2 regions of the Aeribacillus sp. JST-2 genome follow, and region 2 is predicted to be linked to the other one. Evidence: a T-box and tRNA genes for the amino acid it is inferred to sense, from the RefSeq annotation. Region 2 holds a T-box; the other holds one or more tRNA genes.

Region 1 (3,389 bases), on a different contig from region 2:
TTTTTATGATGCAGCCGCGGCAATAGCAGCATCGTCTTTTATCACTTTGTCAATAATGGCGCTGCCAAGACAAATCTCACCTTCATAAAATACCGCTACTTGCCCTGGTGTCACAGCCTTAACTGGTTTTTCAAATTCTACAAACACCGTTCCATCCGGACGAATATGGACACGCACCTTTTGATCCTCTTGACGGTAGCGGAATTTAGCTGTACATGCAAACGTACTAAGACGAACATCCCCATTTATCAAGTTCAGGTTTGATGCAATCAGTCCAGTAGAGAACAATGCCGGATGGTCTTTGCCTTGAGCAACAAGTAAAACATTGTTGTCTAAATCTTTATCGACGACATACCAAGGTTCTCCTGTTCCTTTGCCGCCGATGCCAAGCCCTTTTCGTTGGCCGATTGTGTAATACATTAAACCATCATGAGTACCGAGCACTTCTCCATCAAGCGAACGAATTTCTCCAGGCTGTGCCGGCAAAAAATTCTTTAAAAAGTTTTTGAAATTTCGTTCTCCAATAAAACAGATTCCGGTACTATCTTTTTTATTGGCGGTAATAAGGTTCAATTCTTGGGCGATTTTTCGCACCTCACCCTTCGTTAACTCACCCAGCGGGAACAGAACTTTAGACAAATGGTCCGATGTTAGCTGGCTAAGAAAATACGTTTGATCTTTATTCGCATCTTTTCCACGCAGCAAGGTGATTTGGCCATTTTCTCTGTTGATTCTTGCGTAATGACCCGTTGCGATATAATCCGCATCAAGTGAAAGAGCATAGTCAACAAACGCTTTAAATTTAATTTCAGTATTGCATATTACATCTGGATTCGGTGTTCGGCCTCGCTTCAGCTCATCCATGAAATACGTAAATACACGATCCCAATATTCTTTTTCAAAGTTTACGCCATAGTAAGGAATCCCGAGTTGGTTGGCAACTCTTTTAACATCTTCGTAATCTTCAGCCGCTGTACATACTCCATCATCATTCGTATCATCCCAGTTTTTCATAAATACCCCGATGACGTCGTACCCTTCTTTTTTAAGAAGGTAAGCAGCTACAGAGGAATCCACTCCTCCAGACATTCCGACGACTACTCGTTTTTTCTTCAACTTCCTTCACCCCCTAAAACTGAAATATTTTTAGTTACAGTTTTGTTTAAAAAAATTTTTATGCGCAACAAAATATTTTGTTTCATGTATGAAACGAACTATTGTTATGGATTTCATTAATGATATCTTTGACGGTCACACCTTTTAAATAGTTTAAAAAATGTTCTTCTGCATTATGAAAAATGCGAATAAGTATATCTGATAGATGTTTGCCTATTATGCAATTGTCATTGGAATCGGGACATTTCGGCACAAGCGTTTCCTCACTAGTGATTCTAAAAATTTTGTCTAACGTAATTTGTTCAGGTTGAGCGTTTAAAGAGAATCCACCCTTTGCCCCTTCTTTAGAAGTAATTATATTTTCTTTTCTTAATATGCTTAAAATTTTTCTTAATCTTACTGGGTGGACAGAAACACTTTGAGAGATGTCTTCACTGGTTACTCGCTGGTTTTGCTTTTCGGCTAAATAAGCAACGCAGTGAACGGCAATCGAAAAATCGCTATTCATATCGAACCTTCCTCCTAAATGTAATAATAAAGATTACAGTTTATATTGTCAACTCAATAAATTACTTCTATTCGTCTGCCGTGAATTAAATTTAGGAGATGAATCCTTAATAAAATCTCTAACAATTCATCAAACGTGTATTCAATTTCTACGATGTCATCAGATATTAGCAAAAGTTCCACGACTCAGCTCTCCTCTTCTTACACTCTTGCTCTTTCTCTGCAATTTTCTCTCATTTTCCATTCTTTTCACTTTCCATTTCACCTCACCGAACACGATTGTACGCACACGATTTTTCCTTCTCGAATCGTATTCGGTAAATAAAAGACAAGGGATTCCACCTATGTGAAACCCCTTGTCTCTAAAGCCTTTGTCCTATTTTCGATGCCGATGGTGGGAGTCGAACCCACACTCCCGCAAGGGAACACGATTTTGAGTCGTGCGCGTCTGCCAATTCCGCCACATCGGCGTGTTCAAATTGAATAACTACTCAATGGTGCCGAGGACCGGACTTGAACCGGTACGGTAGTTACCTACCGCAGGATTTTAAGTCCTGTGCGTCTGCCAATTCCGCCACCCCGGCGTTGGAATTGGAGGCGGCACCCGGATTCGAACCGGGGATAAAGGTTTTGCAGACCTCTGCCTTACCACTTGGCTATGCCGCCCAATTTTGGAGCGGAAGACGGGACTCGAACCCGCGACCCCCACCTTGGCAAGGTGGTGTTCTACCACTGAACTACTTCCGCATAATGAAAGATGGCTGGGCTAGCTGGATTCGAACCAGCGCATCACGGAGTCAAAGTCCGTTGCCTTACCGCTTGGCTATAGCCCATTAACATGGGGCGACTGATGGGAATCGAACCCACGAATGCCAGAGCCACAATCTGGTGCGTTAACCACTTCGCCACAGTCGCCATCGCCATATTGGCAGGGGCAGTAGGAATCGAACCCACACCGGAGGTTTTGGAGACCTCTGTTCTACCGTTAAACTATGCCCCTAGAATGGTGGAGGGGGACGGATTCGAACCGCCGAACCCTGAGGGAGCGGATTTACAGTCCGCCGCGTTTAGCCACTTCGCTACCCCTCCAAAGTAAATGCCGGCGAGAGGAATCGAACCCCCAACCTACTGATTACAAGTCAGTTGCTCTACCAATTGAGCTACACCGGCATATGTAAATGCTAACATGGTGGCTCGGGACGGAATCGAACCGCCGACACAAGGATTTTCAGTCCTTTGCTCTACCGACTGAGCTACCGAGCCTTATTATGGCGGTCCCGACGGGAATCGAACCCGCGATCTCCTGCGTGACAGGCAGGCATGTTAACCGCTACACTACGGGACCAGTTGGTTGCGGGGGCAGGATTTGAACCTGCGGCCTTCGGGTTATGAGCCCGACGAGCTACCGGACTGCTCCACCCCGCGATAATAGAGAAATTTTAAAAACTTTCTAATATGTAAAAAATTCAATCTATATCAATAGCGTTATCATTGATCGCTTATTATGTATATGGTGGAGGATGACGGGATCGAACCGCCGACCCCTTGCTTGTAAGGCAAGTGCTCTCCCAGCTGAGCTAATCCTCCATGGTGACCCGTACGGGATTCGAACCCGTGTTACCGCCGTGAAAGGGCGGTGTCTTAACCACTTGACCAACGGGCCAAAATTTTCATCTGGCGGAGAGCAAGGGATTCGAACCCTTGAGACGGCGTTGACCGTCTACACGATTTCCAATCGTGCTCCTTCGACCACTCGGACAGCTCTC
Region 2 (3,389 bases):
GCATCAAGCGGTCCCATGAACATTTCGTATAAACGAAGAGTGTCTGCTCCATGGCTTTCTACAATTTCATCCGGATTGACGACGTTTCCTTTTGATTTGCTCATCTTTTCATGGTTTTCGCCGAGAATCATTCCCTGGTTAAACAATTTTTGGAACGGTTCTTTTGTCGGAACCACCCCGATATCATATAAAAATTTATGCCAGAATCGAGCATATAACAAGTGCAAAACGGCGTGTTCGGCACCGCCAATATAAATATCAACAGGCAGCCACTTTTTGAGTTTTTCAGGATCAGCTAATTTGTCCGGATTGCGCGGATCGATGTAGCGCAAATAATACCAACAGCTTCCAGCCCATTGCGGCATCGTGTTCGTTTCACGACGTCCTTTTTTCCCTGTTTTCGGATCGACGACATTCACCCAATCTTGAATGTTGGCTAAAGGCGATTCACCTGTACCCGAAGGTTTGATTTCATCTGTTTCCGGCAGCATTAGCGGCAGCTCCTCTTCCGGGACAGGCGTAATGGTTCCGTCCTCCCAGTGGATAATCGGTATCGGTTCTCCCCAATAACGTTGGCGGCTGAACAACCAGTCGCGGAGCCTGTAGGTTACTTTTCTTTTTCCTTTTTGATTCGTTTCCAGCCATTTGATCATCGTATCAATAGCTTCTTCTTTTTTCATTCCGTTTAAAAAGCCGGAATTGACATGCTCGCCGTCTCCAGTGTAAGCTTCTTGCTCAATGTTTCCTCCCGCTACGACTTCTTTGATTGGCAAATCAAATTTTTTGGCGAATTCATAGTCCCTATCATCGTGGGCTGGAACAGCCATGATGGCTCCTGTTCCGTAGCTCATTAATACGTAATCGGCAATCCAAATCGGCAATTTTTCGCCGCTGACAGGATTGACGGCAAAAGCTCCCGTGAACACTCCTGTTTTTTCCTTCGCCAAATCTGTTCTTTCCAAATCGCTTTTGCTTTTAATTTGATCTAAATAGGCTTCAACGGCTTCTTTTTGCTCATCAGTTGTAATTTCCTTTACAAGCGGATGCTCTGGTGCCAACACTGCATAAGTGGCGCCGAAAAGTGTATCAGGGCGAGTAGTGAAAACAGTAAATGTTTTATCAGTTCCATCTACTGCAAAATGAATTTCTGCTCCTTCCGACCGGCCGATCCAATTCCGCTGCATTTCTTTAATGCTTTCCGGCCAATCAAGCTCTTCCAAATCTTCCAGCAGCCTGTCTGCATATTCGGTAATTTTTAATACCCATTGTTTCATTGGGCGGCGAATAACAGGGTGCCCCCCTCTCTCGCTTTTTCCGTCAATCACCTCTTCATTCGCCAAAACGGTTCCCAGAGCAGGACACCAGTTGACAGGCACTTCATCGATATATGCAAGCCCTTTTTCGTAAAGCTTTAAAAAGATCCATTGAGTCCATTTATAATATTCTGGATCTGTCGTGTTGACTTCCCGATCCCAATCATAGGAAAAACCGAGGGATTGGATCTGTCTGCGGAAATTATCAATATTTTTCTTCGTGAATTCAGCCGGATCGTTGCCTGTATCGAGCGCATATTGCTCAGCCGGAAGGCCGAATGCGTCCCATCCCATCGGATGGAGCACGTTATAGCCTTGCATCCGTTTCATACGAGCTAAAATATCCGTTGCCGTATAGCCTTCCGGATGGCCGACATGAAGTCCGGCGCCTGACGGATATGGAAACATATCCAAAGCATAAAACTTCGGTTTATCGGAATCATCTTCAGTTTTAAAGGTTTTGTTCTCGAGCCAATATTTTTGCCACTTTTTCTCGATTTCGCGATGGTTGTAGCTCATGCTAGATCCTCCTTTTCTTTATGGACAAGAGACGTATAATAAAAAATCTCCCATCCCAACGACGAAGGGACGAGAGACAATATCCCGCAGCACCACCCAAATTAGCGCAACATTGCGCTCATTCTGCTCACAAATGCGGAAGCACGTCGGGCACGAATCTGCTGAAAAAGTATTTCATACCCGTAACTTAAAGGGTTTCATGAATAAACAACGATTGACCTGCACCATGCGCCAATTCTCTGAACGCATTTATTCACTACTAATCCTTTTCATCGTTGTTGCTTTTTCATACTGTTATTTTAATGAATTTTCTAATGTCATGCAAGTCAATGTCGAAAAATTTGGATTTTGCTTATGAATCTTTCTCGCCAAGAAATGTTTAATAATTGACAGAACCTTGATAAACCGATGAAAGCATGATTTCTGCTTCATTTAAAATATCTTGTAAAATTGATTCCGCTGCGTTTGGTTGGTGAAGCAGTTTTAAATTCTCTTTCATCTCATCCATTTTTTCCGGATGGTTGAATAAATCATTGACGGTATCCCGAACTTGTTCAAGTTTGTTGATCACGATGGCTGCACCTTTTGAGGAAAACAACTCTGCATTCTCTTTTTCCTGACCCGGAACCGGTTTATACAAAATAAGAGGAACTTGCAAAGCGGCCGCTTCGCTTAATGTGATTCCACCAGGTTTTGTAATCATGCAAGAACAAATTCGGAACAGCTCATCAATTCTTTCTACATACCCGAAAATTTTAATTCTGTCTGGATGCCTATGCTGAAGCGGTTCAAGCTCTGCTTTCAAAGATTGATTATTTCCGCATACAACGGCTATTTGCATGTCATCCCGCACAAAAAAAGATTCACATAAATCTTTGACATTTTTTAAAACACCATGCGCCCCTGCAGCGATCAGCAAAATTTTCTTTTTAGGATCCAATCCGTATTTTGCATATAATGTGGACGTTTCAATGGTTTCTTCAAAATGGGGGCGAATAGGAATACCCGTTACCTTGACCAGATACGGGGGGATGTTATGCTGAACGAGCTTACGCTTTAAATCTTCGCATGAAACATAATATTTATCTATATTTTTATGAATCCAAACCCGATGAAGGCAAAAATCTGTCAATACATTAAAGGTAGGAATGAATAAACCTGTGCGAGTCCGGTATTCGGGAACGACGGTAATTGGAAAAGTATTAATGATAATATCGGGATTCATCGTTCGCACAAGCTCTTGCAGCCTGCGGTGGCCAAGTTTTACATATAAATTCATAATGCGTTTATTAGACATTTTGTCAACACTATAATAGAATAAACGATAAAATTGTTTTCCGATGGAGAAACTCTTCAAATATAAGTATCTAGTAATTTCCGCCATGATTGGATGGGACTCGCTGATCAAATCAGAAACTGTCACTTTGTCGATTCCCATTTTGCGCAAAGACTGCTCCAACGTTTTGGCAACTTGTATATGGCCGTTTCCGTAATGAGCCGTTAAAATTAAAATCTTTGGATCTTTTAACATTTTCTTCACCTCAATTTAAAGCAGCT

What was found. A T-box is a leader RNA that pairs with one kind of tRNA and senses whether it is charged. The one in region 2 lies ahead of leuS (leucine--tRNA ligase), so its partner is inferred to be a tRNA-Leu.
Region 1: it encodes a tRNA-Leu, which carries the amino acid that the T-box ahead of leuS (leucine--tRNA ligase) is inferred to sense. The anticodon was not compared.

What each region holds. Positions count from the first base shown of each region.
Region 1 is NZ_JBVVUU010000029.1:28,292-31,680, forward strand. Features, by position in the region: gene mnmA (tRNA 2-thiouridine(34) synthase MnmA) at 4-1,116, opposite strand; gene AC0KTX_RS12915 (RrF2 family transcriptional regulator) at 1,199-1,624, opposite strand; gene AC0KTX_RS12920 (hypothetical protein) at 1,678-1,806, opposite strand; tRNA gene AC0KTX_RS12925 (tRNA-Leu) at 2,010-2,093, opposite strand; tRNA gene AC0KTX_RS12930 (tRNA-Leu) at 2,119-2,207, opposite strand; tRNA gene AC0KTX_RS12935 (tRNA-Cys) at 2,216-2,289, opposite strand; tRNA gene AC0KTX_RS12940 (tRNA-Gly) at 2,296-2,370, opposite strand; tRNA gene AC0KTX_RS12945 (tRNA-Gln) at 2,382-2,456, opposite strand; tRNA gene AC0KTX_RS12950 (tRNA-His) at 2,463-2,538, opposite strand; tRNA gene AC0KTX_RS12955 (tRNA-Trp) at 2,550-2,623, opposite strand; tRNA gene AC0KTX_RS12960 (tRNA-Tyr) at 2,628-2,712, opposite strand; tRNA gene AC0KTX_RS12965 (tRNA-Thr) at 2,721-2,793, opposite strand; tRNA gene AC0KTX_RS12970 (tRNA-Phe) at 2,811-2,886, opposite strand; tRNA gene AC0KTX_RS12975 (tRNA-Asp) at 2,893-2,968, opposite strand; tRNA gene AC0KTX_RS12980 (tRNA-Met) at 2,972-3,048, opposite strand; tRNA gene AC0KTX_RS12985 (tRNA-Val) at 3,135-3,210, opposite strand; tRNA gene AC0KTX_RS12990 (tRNA-Glu) at 3,212-3,286, opposite strand; tRNA gene AC0KTX_RS12995 (tRNA-Ser) at 3,299-3,389, opposite strand, start outside.
Region 2 is NZ_JBVVUU010000028.1:28,455-31,843, reverse strand. Features, by position in the region: gene leuS (leucine--tRNA ligase) at 1-1,832, opposite strand, end outside; T-box leader at 1,895-2,114, opposite strand; gene AC0KTX_RS12765 (diglucosyl diacylglycerol synthase) at 2,212-3,363, opposite strand.